3 regions of the Bariatricus sp. HCP28S3_A4 genome follow, and region 2 is predicted to be linked to each of the others. Evidence: riboswitches for the same ligand, from Rfam matches in the RefSeq annotation. Region 2 holds a riboswitch; each other region holds the start of a gene.
The links. A riboswitch is a leader RNA that binds a small molecule or an ion and turns the genes downstream of it on or off. The one in region 2 is predicted to bind cobalamin.
Positions count from the first base shown of each region.

Region 1 (5,932 bases), on a different contig from region 2:
CGGTCTCACGAACAATTGGAATTGTACCATAATGCATAGCAATTAACTGGGTAAGTCCGCAAGGTTCAAACTGCGAAGGTACCAGTAAAGCATCTGCACCCGCATAAATTCTGTGAGCTCTTGTTTCATCATACATGATGTTGGAGCATACATTTCCCTTATATGCATTCTCATAATAACGGAAAGAATTCTCATATACATCATCTCCGGTACCAAGTACAACGAACTGGGTATGTTCATCCATAACCTGACGAAGAATGGTATTGACAAGATCCAGTCCCTTCTGATCGGTCAATCTCGAAATCAGACCAATGACAAACTTATGGTCATCCTGAACAAGTCCCAGCTCTTCCTGCAGTTTCCGCTTGTTTTCCCTCTTCTTCTCTAATACATTCGTGATGTCATAGTTTGCATACAATCTGGAATCTGTGCTGGTGTTCCAGATATCATAATCGATACCGTTGACGATACCTCTCAATTTTCTCCAGTGATGTCTCAGATGCGCATCCAGTTTCTCTCCGTAGTATGCTGTCTGAATCTCACCGGCGTATGTATTGCTGACAGTTGTAATAATATTAGCGTAAGCCAGTCCTCCTTTTAACATATTCGCATCGTTGTAGTTTACTTTCAGTGCATCTTTGTTAAATACGTAATCCGGAAGTCCTGACCAGTAGCGGATCGTCGGAATATTGTAAATACCCTGGAAACGCAGATTATGGATCGTTAAGATCGTCTTTGCAGTAGTCAGCTTTGTATTTTCGAATAAAGTTCTAAGATATACCGGAACCAGAGCTGCCTGCCAGTCGTGACAATGAATGATATCCGGAACCCAGTTCAGATAATTCAGTGCTGCAAGTGCTGCCTTGGCGAAATAGCAGTATTTCGGAATATCATCAATCAGATTCGTATATGGATTTCCACTGCTGAAAAATTCTTCATTATCAATAAAATCATACACAACTCCATCCCATACATATTCCATAATACCTACATAATAGGATCTGCCGTCTGCACACAGATTCATCTGGAAGGATCCTTTGTATACCATCTTCTCCTGATATTTCTGCGGTATACATTTGTAACGTGGGATAATTACCTTCACATCACAATTCTGTTTAACTAATGCCTTCGGGAGCGCGTACATAACATCACCCAAACCTCCGGTCTTCACGAATGGATAGCATTCTGAACCGATAAATGCGATACTTCTTCTTGGACTCATATATACCTCCTGTTTCGGTTCTTCTTTTACCTCTTCTGCCGGTGCTTCTTTGGTTTCCTCTGCCGGTTCTTCCTCAGCTGCCGGTTCTTCTTTCGCTTCCTCTTCCGGTTCTTCCTCAGCTGCCGGTTCTTCTTTCGCTTCCTCTTCCGGTTCTTCCTCAGCTGCCGGCTCTTCTTTCGCTTCCTCTGCCGGTTCTTCCTCAGCTGCCGGCTCTTCTTTCGCTTCCTCTGCCGGTGTTTCTTCTACTACCGGTTCTTCCTTTACTTCTACTACTGGTGTTTCTTCTGCCACCGGTTCTGCCTTAACTTCCTCCGTTTTCTCTTCCTTTGCTTCTTCTGCCTTTGGCTCTTCAGCTTTCACTTCTTCCGTCTCTTTTTCTGCAGGTTCTGCTTTTTTCCTGGTAGTTTTTCTTGTCGTTGTTTTCTTTGCCGCAGTCGTTTTCTTTGCTGCTGCCCTCTTCGTAGTTTTCTTTTCTTCAGGCGCTTCCGTCTTCACTGCTTCTGCCCCTTCTGCTTTTTCAGTTTCCTTAACAATTTCTTCTTTCACGATTTCTTCTCCCGGCTCTGTTGTCAAAGCAGCTTCAACCGTTGCTTTTTTTGTAGTCCTTTTTGCCGGGGCACTTTTCTTTACTGTAGTTTTGGTAGTTTGTTTTCTTGCCATTTTATACCTCTCCATAAAAAATTCTAATTGTTCACTGTTTGTAATATTTAGAATCTTATACTATTATAGCACACAAATCCACAAATGGGCAAATTTCGTGTTCTTTTTATAAAGTAACTTTCAAATACGCCTCGGCGTACTTGCTGCGTGGCAGGAGTCTTATCTTCTTTCAAGATAACTCAGTCCAGTTCCACCAGAATCGCCCGACAAGGTGCCCCATCTCCGCCACCCAGATTTATCGGTGCCGCATTCAGGAAATAGCATCCTTCGGGAACCTTATCCAGACAGATTCCTTCCAGCAATACAATTTCCGCTCCCAGAAGTTTAAGATGCACTTCCATTGGTGCATCCTCCGGTCCTACCGTCTGAGATTCATTTCCAAGCAGAAATATCCCTTCTTCTGCAAATACATCAGCTGCCTCCGCCGACACAACAGCCTTTCCCTTAATCAAGATTCTCTTTTCAAAGTCCCGGCCGATCCGTCTTGCTTTTCCCATAATGGCAGCCGCATCCTGTGCAGTCATAATTCCATTGTGTTCTGTCACATAAGCATTTCCGATAGATTTTTCCAGTTCTACCTGGTCGATTGTTTTTCCTTTCTGTAAGAAATGATATGGAGCATCCACATGCGTTCCGTTGTGGGCACACATTCGAAATGCCGATAAATTGCATGGCGAATCCTTTGATATCACGGATAAGATCTCTTTTTCAGGAGCCGGATCTCCGGGAAATACATTGCATCCGAACACTTCCTGCGAAATATCATATATTCTCATCTCTTCTCCCTCCATTAACCCATTTCATCCAGTATATCACTTTTTTGAAAACAATATTGACAATCATCAATTATTTTCTTTTAAGATAAATACAAGATACATCATCCAAGATGCCGTATCTCCGGTCTTCACAGTACCTGCATCAGCACCTTCTGTTACACAGTCATACATGATCTTACTTTTTTTCCGAGAAAAATTTAAGAAAGCTTTAATATTTATTTAGTATTACCCTGACATTTTATTCTTCCCGAACCGGATTCGATACGCTAACTTTATGATCATACCATTTTCCTTTCGTTCCAATCAGCGCAAGGTCAAATTCTTCATCCAACGCCGGAACCGGAACATCAAATCCATTCACTTCTTCCGTCGTTCCATCACTATAGGTAACCGTATCTTCGGTAGGAATCAGAAGCTCCGCTCCTTCTTTCACGGCAGCCTCTGCAAGTCCCGGATAGAGATTGACAATATTTTTCGATGTAAGTGAAATGTGAATCGTCATCTGACCATCCTTAACCGTCAGAGTTCCTTTTCCGTCACAGGCTTCATTTACATGAAACATGCTGCTGTCAGTTTGGAATTCTGCACTGTAAATTCCGTCTTCCAGTTCAGCCTCCCCGGCTTCTTCACTCTGAGCTGTATCTTCCGTAAGTGTCTCGGTATCTGTCTTTGCAGCTTCTTCTTTCTTTCCACATCCGAGCATCAACGCGGATGCCAGTATTGCCACTCCAAGCATGGCTGCTATTTTCTTCTTCATACTTCTGATCCTCCCATTATTTATCAATGACTGCCGCAGTGTGATCAACATAAATCTGCTGAATAGCCTCGATTCCACCAAGTCCTGCAATCTGCACATCCACTTGTTCAAAAAATCCGGAATTCTCAAACAGACTCTTCCATGAATCTTCATCCTCTCCGGCCATATCATTATTTGCGTGATCCCCCGCCACAACCATCAACGGCCGGAGAATGACCTTTTTATATCCCGCATTTTTTACTGCTTCAATAATTGCCTCGCAGGAAGTTTCTTCCGGTTCCCCTTCGACGGTCCCGATAAATACATTGTCGTAGCCGAGTACCTGCATCTGTGTCTGCATCTGGCTGTAGGAAACTTTTGCCGTATGGGAGGTGCCATGTCCCATAAATACAAATGCCGTACCATCTTCCTTCGCTGCATCGAGGCTGTCATATCCTGCTGTTTCAACAGCCTGTGCCGTCACTGCCTTTGCAACAGCTTCTTTATCTGAATTGATTGCCGAAGCATCGCTTCCCACTTCACCCAGAAGCGGTTCCGAAACCTTTACGGATTCAAATTTGTCCTGGTAACGCTCCACTGCTTTGACCAGTTCATCATATTCTGCTCCATGCATCAAGTGGGTCGGCTGTACGATCAGATTCTTCACATTATTTTTCACTGCACGCTCCAGAGCCTGATCCATATTGTCAATACATTCTCCGTCTCTCGCCTGTATGTGATTGATGATAATCTGCGATGTAAATGCTCTTCTTACGGACCAGTCAGGATATGCCTCCTGCAGGGCATCTTCTATTCCTTTAATATCTTCCACGCGGCTGTCATTGTAAGATGTTCCGAAGCTGACTGCCAGAAGTTCATTTTCTCCGATTCCATCCTGGTTCCTTGAATCGTCGGCGGATGCGTCTCCGGTATCTTTTCCAAAATAATCCGGGTCCGCATTTTCTCCTTCTACCAGTTCCTTCTGCTCATCCGTCAGTTCATCCCATGCTTCTTTTGCAGCCTTACACGCTTCATCCGTCTGATCGTTTCTTTCCTGAACATAGATTGAGTCTATCAAATCTGCCACCTCATTCGCTGCTTTCTGATCATCTTCTGTTTCTTTGGTCTCCTCTTTTTCTTCCCCATTTCCACCAGAACATCCTGCTATTGTTAATGTGCTGATTACGGAAACGGCCAGTAGAATTGTGAGTAATCTTTTCTTCATTCTGAATCTCCTCCTTCTTATTTTGTCGTTCTCCCGATAATGCGTACAACAAAAAAGAGGTGCCTTTCCCATATCGTCGGTAAAAGGCACACTTCATAATAACATACGCAAACAGCACTCTCTCCAAAACAGCCGGTCTTTCACCGGTGCCTGATGATGAGAATGTGGAATATGACTCTTATCGGTTGCGACCAGTTACTCGTGGCCTGTGGGTTCTTCCCACTCCGTTGTTTGCAGGCAGGTCTCCTGACTTACGGATCCAGATCCAAGGCCGCCTTCCCAATTGCTCAGTGACATTTCTGGCCTTGCACTCCCCGTTTACAGTGACGAGTTCGTACAGGACTTCCACCTGTTTCCCTTTTAATCAGACAGCTAATGCTGTCTGAACCTGACGAACATACCTTATCACAACCCGCCTGAAATGTAAAGCCTGCTTCTTCGTTTTCCCCGATTCCAAATTCAATCGCTGCATGTTCATCTATTTCGGCCGGACCACTCCGGGCGACAACTCCTGCACATAACATAAAAAGACGGCTCATCACCGCCTTTTTATGTATTATTCTTCTTTCTCCGGAAGATCGATCTGTGGACGCACATGCAATTCCTTCGAAATATATTTGCCATCCTTTCGATGCTGCTTCACACATTCAGTCAGTAAAAATTCAATCTGCCCGTTCAGTGAACGGAAATCATCTTCAGCCCAGGCTGCGAGGGCATCGTACAGTTTTGGTGATACCCGAAGCGGTATCTGTTTTTTCGTTTCTGCCATATTAGTAAAGACTTCCTGTATTTACTATCGGCTGTGCATCATGATTTCCACAAAGCACAACCAGCAGATTAGATACCATCGCAGCTTTTCTTTCATCGTCTAATGCTATTGTATCCTTCTCTTCCAGCCTTTCAAGTGCCATCTCCACCATGCCCACGGCTCCGTCAACGATCATTTTTCTCGCATCGATGATCGCAGAAGCCTGCTGTCGCTGAAGCATGACTGCCGCAATCTCCGGAGCATATGCCAGATAAGTGATACGCGCTTCGATGATCGCAAGGCCTGCTTCCTCCACTCTGCCCTGGATCTCTTCTTTAATTCTTGCCGCAACCACTTCGCTGGAACCGCGAAGGCTTCCTTCATCCGCGACACCGTCTCCTGTGGTATCTACATTCGGAGATACATCGTAAGGATACAGCCGCACAATATTACGGAGCGCACTATCGCACTGCAGAGAAAGGTATTCCTTATAGTTGTCTACATTAAAAACTGCTTTTGCCGTGTCCACCACCCGCCATGTAACGGCAATTCCGATCTCCACCGG
Region 1 is NZ_JBQHSE010000002.1:131,846-137,777, reverse strand. Features, by position in the region: gene ACTNBF_RS01680 (glycogen synthase) at 1-1,882, opposite strand, end outside; gene ACTNBF_RS01675 (cyclase family protein) at 2,062-2,658, opposite strand; gene ACTNBF_RS01670 (hypothetical protein) at 2,897-3,415, opposite strand; gene ACTNBF_RS01665 (sirohydrochlorin cobaltochelatase) at 3,432-4,619, opposite strand; cobalamin riboswitch at 4,839-5,027, opposite strand; gene ACTNBF_RS01660 (PTS ascorbate transporter subunit IIC) at 5,176-5,388, opposite strand; gene ACTNBF_RS01655 (SPFH domain-containing protein) at 5,390-5,932, opposite strand, start outside.
Region 1: it holds a riboswitch for cobalamin, as region 2 does, so the genes downstream of both, ACTNBF_RS01665 (sirohydrochlorin cobaltochelatase) here and ACTNBF_RS02685 (ABC transporter substrate-binding protein) in region 2, are expected to answer to the same signal.

Region 2 (5,932 bases):
ATCATACCATTGCTTTCAGGACATGTGGGAGGAGCGGTACAAATCGCACATGATATTGCAGAAGTGACAGGAGCAATACCTGTGATCACAACAGCGACGGATGTGCAGAAGAAATTCGCAGTCGATGTATTTGCGGTAAAGAACCATCTTTTGATCTCGGACCGGGAGAAGGCAAAGCAGATCTCAGCGTCCGTGCTTCGAGGGGAGAAAATTGAATTTGAATGTGATTTTCCTATAGAAGGAGATGTACCGGAGGAATTGTCGCTTTCAAGTGGTGAAAAGATGGAGACAGAGGATCGGAAGGATAAGAGAGCCGCAAATTTCCGGATCGCTGTCAGACAGTTTTATGATTCTTGTGATGAGAAAAATGAGAATACGCTGTTCCTTTATCCGAAGAATGTAATCATCGGAATAGGGTGCCGGAAAGGTGTGCCTGCAGAGCAACTGAAGGAAGGTATGGATAAGATTTTGCAAGATCTGAGGCTGAAACGGGAGCAGGTAGAAGCCGTTGTGAGTATTGACCTGAAGAAAGAAGAAGCTGGCATTCTGGAAATGACCGATGAATGGAAGATACCATTTTACACATTTTTAGCGGAGGAGCTAAAGACAGTAAAATCGGTAAGCACAAGTTCTGAATTCGTGAGTCGTATTACCGGTGTAGATAATGTGTGTGAGAGGGCTGTGAAATATTATTGCCCGGACGGAGAACTGATCCTTCCGAAGACGAGTCTGGAACAGATGACATTTGCAGTTGTTTGTCGGAAAATGAAATTGTCATATTAGTGTACTGATATTTGATTGGAGCCATTGAACTTAAACTGAATGGTCATGCGGGATTTGTCTATCATCACACTTGTGATGAAGTTCCGGTACCGCTGATGAATGATATAAGAATTGCAGATTCCATTTCCCAGAACAGATCAATTTATCTGCAGCAACAGCGGGTTGCTTGCATGAAAAATAAAAAATTGTTATATTTTTCTTATGGAGGATAAAACAATGGAGACAAAAGATATTATTTTAGAACTCCGCAGAAAAAGCGGACTATCGCAGGAAGAACTTGCACAAAAAGTAATGGTTACAAGACAGGCTGTGTCTCGTTGGGAAAACGGTGAGACTGTACCTAATACTGACACATTAAAACTGTTATCCAGGGTATTTGATGTTTCAATTAATATCCTCTTGGGTGCACCGAGACAGTTGATATGCCAATGCTGTGGAATGCCGCTTGACGATTCCACAATCAGCAAAGAGCCGAATGGCGATTTCAATGAAGAATACTGTAAGTGGTGCTATTCGGATGGCGAATTCAAGTATACGAGTAAAGAACAGCTGATCGATTTTTGTGTAGAACATTTGGCAAATGAGAATTGGCCTGCAGAACAGGTGCGAGCGCATATGGAAGCAGTGGTGCCGAAACTGAATTATTGGAAATAACTGGGAAGAACCGTCCCCAACGACAGGGAGAAAAAATGGAGAAGATTTTGATTTTTGCAGGAACGACGGAGGGCAGGGAACTGGCAGAATTTGCTGGGGGATTAAAGGTTCAGGCTCTCGTAAGTGTGGCAACGGAATATGGTAAAACGTGTCTGGATGATTGTGATAATATACAGACTTTTGTTGGAAGAATGGATGAGGGGCAGATTGAAGCGTTTATTAGGAAAGAAAAGGTTGAGCTTGTGATTGATGCGACTCATCCGTTTGCGGTTCTTGTGACACGGAATATTCGTAAAGCATGTGAGAATACGGGGACGGAGTATTTGAGGTGTCTGCGGAGGGAGTGTGAAGAGGCATTCACGGTAGAGACCGGAGAGATCGTTTGGACGAGTACTGTGAAGCAGGCGGTGGAATATCTGGAGAAAACGGAGGGGAATATTCTGATTGCGACGGGAAGTAAGGAACTGGAAAAGTATGCTTCCATCCCCAATTATAAAGAGCGATGTTTTGCTAGGGTTCTGTCGACGGGGAAAGCGGTGGAGGACAGTATCCGGCTTGGGTTTGAGGGGAAACATCTGATTGCTATGCAGGGACCGTTTTCGGAGGAAATGAATCTGGCAATGCTCCGGCATGTGGATGCAAAATATTTTGTCACGAAAGAGTCCGGCAAAGCGGGGGGATTCCCGGAAAAAGTTAAGGCTGCAAAGGAGGCCGGGACTGTGCTGGTTGTGGTGGGAAGACCGGAGGAAGAAGGACTTGCGCTGGAAGAGGTATTTGATGAATTAAAGAGAAGATACGGGGATAAGAACAGGGGGTGATTGATAACATAATATCAGTCAACCCCTGAAATTGTTTTTGTGTGAATAACAATTACACAATCTTTGTCGTCCATTTGGAGCAGTCCCACACCGCATTTACAATATCCTGGTAGAATTCCGGCTCATGGCAGATGAGGAGCAGGGTCCCGCGGTATTCCTGAAGTGCCTTTTTCAGTGAATCCTTGGCATCTACATCCAGATGATTGGTAGGTTCGTCCAGCATCAGCACATTGGTTTCTTTGTTCAGGATCTTGCACAGGCGCACTTTTGCCTGTTCCCCGCCGCTCAAGACGCGAATCTGGCTTTCGATGTGTTTGGTCGTAAGTCCGCATTTGGCGAGCGCGGAGCGTACTTCATACTGAGTGTAGGAAGGGAATTCTTCCCAGATCTCATCGATGCAGGTGGTTCGGTTGTTGTGGTCTGCCTCCTGTTCAAAATAGCCGGTCAGCAGATTCTCGCCCAGCTCACATTTACCGGAAAGCGGAGGAACCAGACCGAGAATACTCTTGATCAGCGTAGTCTTTCCGATTCCGTTTGCACCGGTCAGCGCAATTTTCTGGCCACGCTCCAGCGTGAGGTTCAGAGGCCGTGAAAGGGGTTCGTCGTAACCGATGACGAAATCTTTGGTCTCAAAGATGTATTTACCCGGTGTCCGGCCGAGGCGGAAATGGAATTCCGGCTTCGGACGCTCGGCGGCGAGCTCTATGACATCCATCTTATCCAGCTTTTTCTGACGGGACATGGCCATGTTGCGGGTGGAGACGCGCGCTTTATTGCGTGCCACAAAATCCTTGAGTTGGCTGATTTCCTGCTGCTGCTTCTTGTAGGCAGCCTCAAGCTGGGCTTTCTTCACTTCGTAGATTTTCTGGAAATTGTCATAATCTCCGACGTAGCGGTTCAGTTCCTGATTTTCCATATGATAAATGATGTTCACCACTTCATTCAGAAACGGAATGTCATGGGAAATCAGGACGAACGCATTTTCATATTCGGTGAGATAACGTTTCAGCCAGTTGATATGCTCTTCGTCCAGATAGTTGGTTGGCTCGTCCAGAAGCAGGATGTCCGGCTTTTCCAGAAGGAGTTTGCCGAGCAGGATACGGGTGCGCTGGCCGCCGCTTAAGTCGGTGACATCCTTGTCCAGTCCAAGATCCAGAAGCCCCAGCGCGCGTGCGACTTCTTCGACCTTTGCATCGATCACATAGAAATCGTGCATGGTCAGTGTGTCCTGGATGGTCCCAAGCTCTTCCATAAGTGTCATCATAGTATCTTCATCCACGTCCCCGAGGCGGTCACAGATCTCGTTCATCTTCGTTTCCAGTTCAAAAAGCCAGGAAAAGGCGGATTTCAGCACTTCGCGGATCGTCATGCCCTTTTCAAGTACAGTGTGCTGATCGAGATAACCGACACGGACATTTTTTGCCCATTCGATTTTCCCTTCGTCCGGCTGGAGTTTTCCTGTAACAATATTAAAAAAAGTAGATTTCCCTTCTCCGTTGGCTCCGACAAGTCCAATGTGTTCGCCTTTCAGAAGACGGAAGGACACATCATGAAAAATGGCGCGGTCACCGAAGCCGTGGGAAAGATGTTCAACATTTAAAATGCTCATTTTCGATTCTCCTTTGTTATGTGGTAACAAGTGACAGTGTCCTGCTTATTATATTATATCTACCGGATAAAAGGCAATGGATTTCGAAAGGATTTCAAGGGAAAAATGCGGTTGCCATACAGGCGGGGATATGTTATAGTGAGGGTGTTCTATATTGGGCTTTTCAGTGCCGGGCAGATGATTCAGATCTGCCGGGTTAAAAGGGAATCAGGTGCAAATCCTGAGCGGTCCGGCCACTGTAAACAGGGAGCGAGGTTATAGATAAGTCATTGCGTATCCAGCGCGAGAAGGCATAACCGGGCGATGAGCTGTAAGTCAGGAGACCTGCTGAGAAGAATGTGAATAGCTTCCGATGAAAGCATAGATTTGCAGAATATTTCAGGGGGAAGTCTGCTTTCGTACAGGAAAAGCGGGCTTTTTTGAATGGGAAATTTGTGCTTTGCGGATCGGATCGAAAGTGGAAAGAGGGATACGATGAAAAAGAGAGCAGCACGGTTCCTGTGTATGATACTGATTGCGGTACTGATTTTCGGAATTCCGGGATGTGGTTCGGAAGAGAAAACGATGCCGGAAACGGAAGAAAATAAGATGACATCTGAACCACAGCGGGAAGAGGCGAAAGAAACGCCGGGACCAATGGAAATCAAGGGACTTACTTATGAATCTGCGATGGAACTTGATTATGCAAAAGGGTTCGGGGTATATTATTATCAGGATGGATATAAGCTGATCCGGATCCGGGACGGGGAAGACTATCTTCTTGTTCCGGAGGGCAGGAATATTCCGTCGGATCTGGAAGAAGACATCGTGATTTTACATCAGCCGCTGGACCGTATTTATCTTGCGGCAACATCGGTGATGGCATTATTTGATTCGCTTGATGCATTGGATGCGATTCGCCTGAGCGGGACACAAAAATCCGGCTGGTACATTGAAAATGCGGTGCAGGCTATGGAAGATGGCGCCATCCTTTATGCCGGAAAATACAGTGAGCCGGATTATGAACTCCTGATCGATGAGGAATGTGATCTGGCTATTGAATCCACGATGATCCTGCATACTCCGAAGGTGCAGGAGATGCTTGAGATGCTTGAGATTCCGGTATTTATCGACCGGTCCAGTTATGAGACGCATCCGCTTGGAAGAACGGAGTGGATCAAGGTCTATGCCGCGATGCTGGACAAAGAAGAACAGGCAGAGACATTTTTCAAGGAACAGTCCAAAGTAATCGAAGAACTGAAGGACTTTGAAAATACAGAGCAGACGGTTGCCTTTTTCTATGTGAGTACCGATGGAACCGTCGTGGTCAGAAAGTCCGAAGATTACATTCCGAAAATGATCGAGATTGCGGGTGGACGTTATGTTTTCGATGATCTTGAAAATACGGAAAATAACAGTGCGTCGATCAGCATTTCTATGGAAGAATTCTTTGCATCTGCAGCCGACGCGGACTATCTGATCTACAATTCATCGATCGATAATCCGGTGGAATCGATGGAGGATCTTCTGGCGAAAAGTGAGCTGTTTGCAGATTTTAAAGCGGTGCAGGAAGGAAATGTGTGGTGTACCGGAAAGTACCTGTATCAGGCGACAGACATTGTCGGAAATCTGATTACAGACATTCATCTGATGCTTACCGATGGAAAAACGGAGGAGATGACATTTTTATATAAAGTGTCATGACGATATCAGGATATGAGAAAGTGAGGAACAATGGAGAAAAGGAAGAATAAGCCGGTACGAATGGAAGAGATGAGAAGACGGATCCGGTATTTGCTGGTGTTTGCCGGACTTCTGGCTGCATTTTGTGTGATTATTGTGCTGAATATTAATACGGGAAACGTACATATTTCTGTTTCTGAGATTTTGAATATTCTATTCGGACAGGCAAAGCAGGATGCGAATTACAGAATCATCTGGAAAATTCGTCTGCCAAGAGTTCTGATGGCAGCCCTTCTCGGAGGTGCCCTTTCTCTGTCCGGGTTCCTGCTTCAGACTTTTTTTGCCAATCCGATTGCAGGCCCCTTTGTGCTTGGCATTTCCTCGGGCGCGAAAATGGTGGTCGCCC
Region 2 is NZ_JBQHSE010000003.1:147,964-153,895, reverse strand. Features, by position in the region: gene ACTNBF_RS02710 (cobalt-precorrin 5A hydrolase) at 1-783, shown strand, start outside; gene ACTNBF_RS02705 (hypothetical protein) at 795-995, shown strand; gene ACTNBF_RS02700 (zinc ribbon domain-containing protein) at 1,000-1,437, shown strand; gene cobK (precorrin-6A reductase) at 1,473-2,255, shown strand; gene ACTNBF_RS02690 (ABC-F family ATP-binding cassette domain-containing protein) at 2,308-3,864, opposite strand; cobalamin riboswitch at 4,012-4,210, shown strand; gene ACTNBF_RS02685 (ABC transporter substrate-binding protein) at 4,339-5,547, shown strand; gene ACTNBF_RS02680 (FecCD family ABC transporter permease) at 5,578-5,932, shown strand, end outside.

Region 3 (5,932 bases), on a different contig from region 2:
TCGTGGCAATGCAGGAGCCCCTCTCTCCATACATTGCCACGAAACAAAAGATATTAGATCTATATTATTTATTGACTCATGCGATTACTGACCGATCACTGCTGCAGTATGTGCAATATAAATTTCCTGAATCTTAGCAATTCCTCCAAGACCAGCAATCTGTGTTTCTATACTTTCAAATTCTCCGGAAGCTTCAAACATACTCTTCCATGAGTCTTCGTCGTCTCCGGCCATGTCATTATTGGCATGATCGCCGGCCACTACCATCAGCGGACGAAGGATTACTTTTTTATACCCTGCCTGGGAAACAGCTTCAATGACAGCTTCACATGCAGTTTCTTCCGGCTCTCCTTCGACAGTTCCGATAAACACGTTCTCATATCCAAGGGCAGACATCTGTGCCTGCATCTGGCTGTAAGACACCTTCGCGGTATGAGAAGTTCCATGTCCCAGGAACACAAAAGCAGCACCATCCTCTTTTGCAGCATCCAGGCTGTCATAGCCTGCTTCGCTAACTGCTTCCGCAGTAATTGCCTCAGCAACTGCTGCCTTATCGTCATTGACAGTTTCCGCATCTGCACCCACTTCTCCAAGCAGAGGTTCTGCAACTTTTACACTCTCAAATTTGTCCGCATATGCCTCAACAGATTCCATCAATTCATCATACTCTGCGCCATGCATCAGGTGTGTCGGCTGGACAACCAGATTCTTTACGCCGTTTGCGACCGCTCGCTCCAGTGCCTGATCCATATTGTCAATGCATTCTCCGTCTCTTGCCTGAATATGATTGATAATGATCTGCGCGGTAAAGGCTCTTCTTACAGACCAGTCCGGATACGCTTCCTGAAGTGCATCTTCAATTCCTTTAATATCCTCTACACGGCTGTCATTAAAAGATGTTCCGAAGCTGACAACAAGAATCTCATTTTCTCCGATATCATCCTGATTCAGCGGATCATCCTTGGATGCATCGCCTGTATCTCTTCCAAAGTAATCCGGATCTGCATTTTCACCTTCTACCAGTTCCTTCTGGGCGTCTGTCAGTGCGTCCCAGGCTTCTTTCGCTTTCTTACACTGTTCATCCGTCTCATCCGTTCTTTGCTGTACATAGATTGCGTCAATCAGCGCTGCCACCTCATCCGCAGCCTTCTGATCCTCGTTTTCTGTACTTTCTTCCTTGTCGTTTTCTACTGTTGTTTCCGCATTTTCATCGCTTTTTCCGGAACATCCTGACAGAACCAGGGTTCCCACCAATGAAACAGCCAGTAAAATGGTTACCAGTTTTTTCTTCATCCTGCTCCTCCTTCATTTTCTGGCCATTTCCGATATATTCTCATTCGCTTTTAAGTCTGCAGGATAAAAATCTCGTAGACAAAAAAGCCCTTTTCCATAAAAATGGTAAAAGGGCGTAATGAATACACAACAAAACAGCACTCCCGGCAGATACAGGCATCGCCCGGGAATGTATCATTTCCATTATGATCGGTTGCGACCAGTTACTCGTGATCTGTGGGTCCTTCCCCACTCCGTTTTTCAATAGGCAGGTCTCCTGGCTTACGGATCTTAATCTAAGGCCGCCTTCCCAATTGCTCAGTGACATAAATGGCCTTGCACTCCCCGATCACAGTGACGAGTTCGTACAGGATTTGCACCTGTTTCCCTTTTAATCAGACAACCGGTGATTGTCTGAACCTATCAAGCTTACCTTATCATATACTGCAAAAAATGTAAAGACTCCGGAAATAGAAATATCTTACAGAAAGGAAAGCAGGAGCAAGGGTACTGATGAGTATCCCCTTGCTCCTGCTCTTTGTGCTCACTTATATTTCTTTGCTACTATTTATTCTTCTTCTCCTTCGCCAGTAGTGCTGCCCCCAGCGCGCCGGCATACCGTCCGTTTTCAGTAGGTTCCACCGTCTTTCTGATTTTCGCAGAAAGGATTCTGGTAAAATATGTACTGTGACTCAACCCTCCTGTCAGAATAATCTTATCTGACAGTGCCTTCTTCTGGCTCAACTGTGCCACCTTAGATGCTACGGAATCAACGACCCCCGCCGCAATATCTTCACGATTTTTCCCGACACCGATATAATTGATGACTTCGGACTCTGCAAATACGGTGCAAAGAGAACTGATTGGTAAGACTGTTCCGCTTTCAGCCATATCAAAAAGCTCCTGAAGCGTGATTCCGAGACGATTTGCCATAATTTCCAAAAACTTTCCGGTCCCGGCGGAACATTTATCATTCATCAGGAAATCCTGCACGGTTCCGTTCTCGACCAGGATTACTTTGGTATCCTGTCCGCCCACATCAATAATCGTACAATTATCTCCTGCCATCTGTCTTCCGCCTCTTGCATGACATGTTATTTCGGTAATCACATAATCTGCAAAATCTACAGCAATTCTTCCATATCCGGTCGCTGCAACTTTTGTCTCATCAGACATGACATCCACTCCTTCTGCAAGAAGTTTCTCCTTGATAAGTAAGGTGGTCTCCTTGCTGCTCCATCCTGTAGGCAGTACAAATTGAAGCTCCTTATCCCCGATCACAGCAACTTTGGATGCTGTGGATCCGATATCTATTCCAACGTAATTCATATTCCTACCTCTTCTAACAATATTGATCTCTGTGTGGATTCAGATCCATTTCCACTTCGGTGATTTTCAAGATCTCTATATCATGTTCACGAATACACTGCCGGATCACCTCAAGATCTTCTTCTTTCACCATTAGTGAAATACCGCAGCATTTACTCGCACTTCTGGGGGTCGGAGCAATCACTGCCCAAACCCCCAGTTTTTTTAATTCTTTATAGAGACGCATTCCATTATCATGATTGGGAAACAATACATAATGCTGTATTTTCTGCATAGCTCTATGTTCCTCACATTTTTTAATTATTCAGCATTTCCACAAATGCACTGACTCTGGTACGAAGCTGCTGTGCATCACTGTCTGTATAATCTGTCTCAATTCCAAGAACCGGAATACCTGCTTCTTTCATCGCACGTTCTACAAAGTAGCCTTCTGTATCGTACAGATTACAGAATTTCAGATTCACATCAATGATACCGTCAACCTTGTACTCTTTCGCAAGACGTAAAATGTCATCAATTCTTGCGTGATTCGGCGTGAAGCAAGCACAGTTGATATTCATATACCGCTCAGAAAGAGCCATGATCTGGTCTTCCAGCGTTTCTTTTGTCTCATCCACATAGTTCTCGAAGTAGCGTGTTCCCGTACACATTTCTTCACATACCACAACCGCTCCGCTTGTCTCTACGATATTATGAAGCTTCCAGTTCGGAATTGCAAGCGGTGTTCCAGTCAGCATGATACGTTTCGTACCTGCGGGAACGACGCTGACACCATCCTTGATACGCTGTTCAAGCTCATCACAGAGCTTATTCGTCATCTGGGTAAATCTTTCCGGATCATCATAGAAAGCAATCTGGGAAATCACAAGCGCATCTGTACCGCTGATCGGAAGTGTCTCGCTCTTACGGCATTCATACAGTCTTGCGAGTGCTTTTCTCTTGTTATTGATCAGCTTAATGCTATCAGCCAGTTTTTCAGCCGTTACTTTATTTCCGGTAAATTCTTCTACCTTGTCTTTCAGAGCCGTAATTTCTTCTGCCCATGCTTTGACATCTTTTGCCCGCTTCATCTGCGGAAGATCCATAACATATACCGGAACGTCTTCAGAAAGAATTTCCCAAGCCTTTTTCTTACCGTCGCAGGTTGTCTCCCCGATATACATATCTGCGATTCGGAAGAATGGGCAGGTACGATCCAGTCTTGCTCCAACAGATGCTTTGATCAGCGGACAGGTATTGGTCGGAAGCACTCGTTCGCCTCCCGGTACCCAGAACTGAGATCCCCCACACAGTCCTGTTGCAATTGCATCCGCTGCGAAAATAATCTCATCCGGAACATAGATACAGAAAGTTCCGAATACTTTCCCGCCCTTTTTCTGATGCTCAATCAGTTCCGCCGGTCTGATTCCGTGAATATCCGCTACAACCATGTTATAGTAATCCATTCCCTCCGGTCTGTTCTCCTGTGATAAAAACACATCCCCGAATGCCTGTGGAAGTACCGCACACAACTGGTCATGCAGTTCCAGATTCATCCCCAGTTCTTCCCACATTTTGCGATTATCAGCCATTTTGCTTGTCCTCCTTAATAAAATTATTTCTCAATAAAACTCTAACTATAGAGTATCATTTTTGGGGAGTACAGGCAATTTCATTCCCTGATTTATCCATTGATATTTATAATGCACATCACTATATATAGTTATCATCTATATGTGTCACTTTATAAGATTTTTAGGATACCTTCTACACAACGATCAATTTCCGAAAACGTATTGCTGGCACTAAATGCAAATCGGACCGTTCCCTGCGGAAAGGTATGGAGAGACTGATGAGCTGCCGGCGCACAGTGGAGCCCGACTCTTGTCATCACACCGCATTCCTGTTCCAGTTCAAATGCCGCAACCGCATTATCGATTGTCAGGAAATCCAGCGAGACAACCGCCACCCTGTCTTGTACATCTTTTCTTCCTACAATGCGCACCTGTGGAATCCTTTTGACTTCGTTCAGTAAATATTCCGTCAGTTCCATCTTTTTATCATGAATCGCTTTCAGTCCCTGCTCCCGGATATAGTCAAGTGACGCATGAAGCCCTATGATTCCGGGCAGATTCATGGTTCCACTCTCATATTTATCCGGCAGATAATCCGGCATCAGAAGGGAATCGGACTGACTTCCGGTTCCTCCGGCAATATACGGCTCCATTTTCTTATCCAGCCGTTCGGATATGAGAAATCCTCCGATCCCCTGCGGTCCCAGTAATCCTTTGTGCGCCGTAAATGCAAGGAAATCAATCTGGCACTCCTGCATGTCTACCGGAAGCGTCCCGGCGCTTTGTGCCGTATCTACTGCAAAGAATAATCCATACTCTTTGCAGATACTTCCAATCTCACGAATCGGCACAACCGTTCCGCACACATTCGATGCGTGCGTCATGATAACTGCCTTCGTATTTATCCGGATCCGTTCTCTCAAATCTTCCGGATCAAGATTTCCTTCTTCATCCACCGGAACAATATCGTAGTCCACACCTGCCAATTTCATCTGTTCCAGCGGACGCATCACAGCATTATGTTCCAGACCGCTTACCAGAACATGATCTCCGTTTTTTAAAAATCCCTTGATAAAATAATTCAGCGAATAGGTGATTCCCGGCGTAAAAATCACATTTCTTGAATCGGTTCCATGGAACAACTGTACAAGCTGATCCCTTGTCTCCAGTACAACACTTTCCACTTCATACGCCCCTGCATAATTTCCCCGGTTGATATTAAATGCTCCATTTTTCAAGAGCTCCGAAACTGCTTCCTGTACTCCCGGAGCCTTTGGCCATGAAGTACTGCCATTGTCAAAATAGATTTTTTCTTCCATACCATTTCTCCATATGTTTTTTTCTATATTAACACAGTCTCTATCGTTATAGCAAATTTAAAAAATTCACTTGGATTCTCTCCAAGTGAATTCAAACTCCGCCTTATTTATCCTTTTTCCCACAGCTCTGGCTGCAGTGTCCGCAGTCACATCCACAGCAGCTTTTCCCATTTTTCTTATTTCTTCTCAGGATCGCGACCGCACCGCCCACAATGACCACTACCAAAAGAATAACGATTATATCTGCAATATTCATTTCAAACCTCCTGTTTTACATACCATCCTTGATACAGATCATCCACTTTACATCCCGACTGCAATACAGATAAATCTTGCAATAAATGCTGCAATCCAGGCAACCGCGCACTGCCAGAAGACAACGCCGACCGCCCATTTTGCGCCCAACTCCCGCTTGATGGAAGCAATGGCAGCAACACAAGGTGTATATAAAAGAGAAAA
Region 3 is NZ_JBQHSE010000038.1:5,131-11,062, reverse strand. Features, by position in the region: gene ACTNBF_RS14675 (sirohydrochlorin cobaltochelatase) at 85-1,293, opposite strand; cobalamin riboswitch at 1,523-1,711, opposite strand; gene ACTNBF_RS14670 (acyl-CoA dehydratase activase) at 1,837-2,601, opposite strand; gene ACTNBF_RS14665 (DUF3343 domain-containing protein) at 2,615-2,875, opposite strand; gene ACTNBF_RS14660 (double-cubane-cluster-containing anaerobic reductase) at 2,898-4,172, opposite strand; gene ACTNBF_RS14655 (aminotransferase class V-fold PLP-dependent enzyme) at 4,325-5,473, opposite strand; gene ACTNBF_RS14650 (FeoB-associated Cys-rich membrane protein) at 5,577-5,729, opposite strand; gene feoB (ferrous iron transport protein B) at 5,777-5,932, opposite strand, start outside.
Region 3: it holds a riboswitch for cobalamin, as region 2 does, so the genes downstream of both, ACTNBF_RS14675 (sirohydrochlorin cobaltochelatase) here and ACTNBF_RS02685 (ABC transporter substrate-binding protein) in region 2, are expected to answer to the same signal.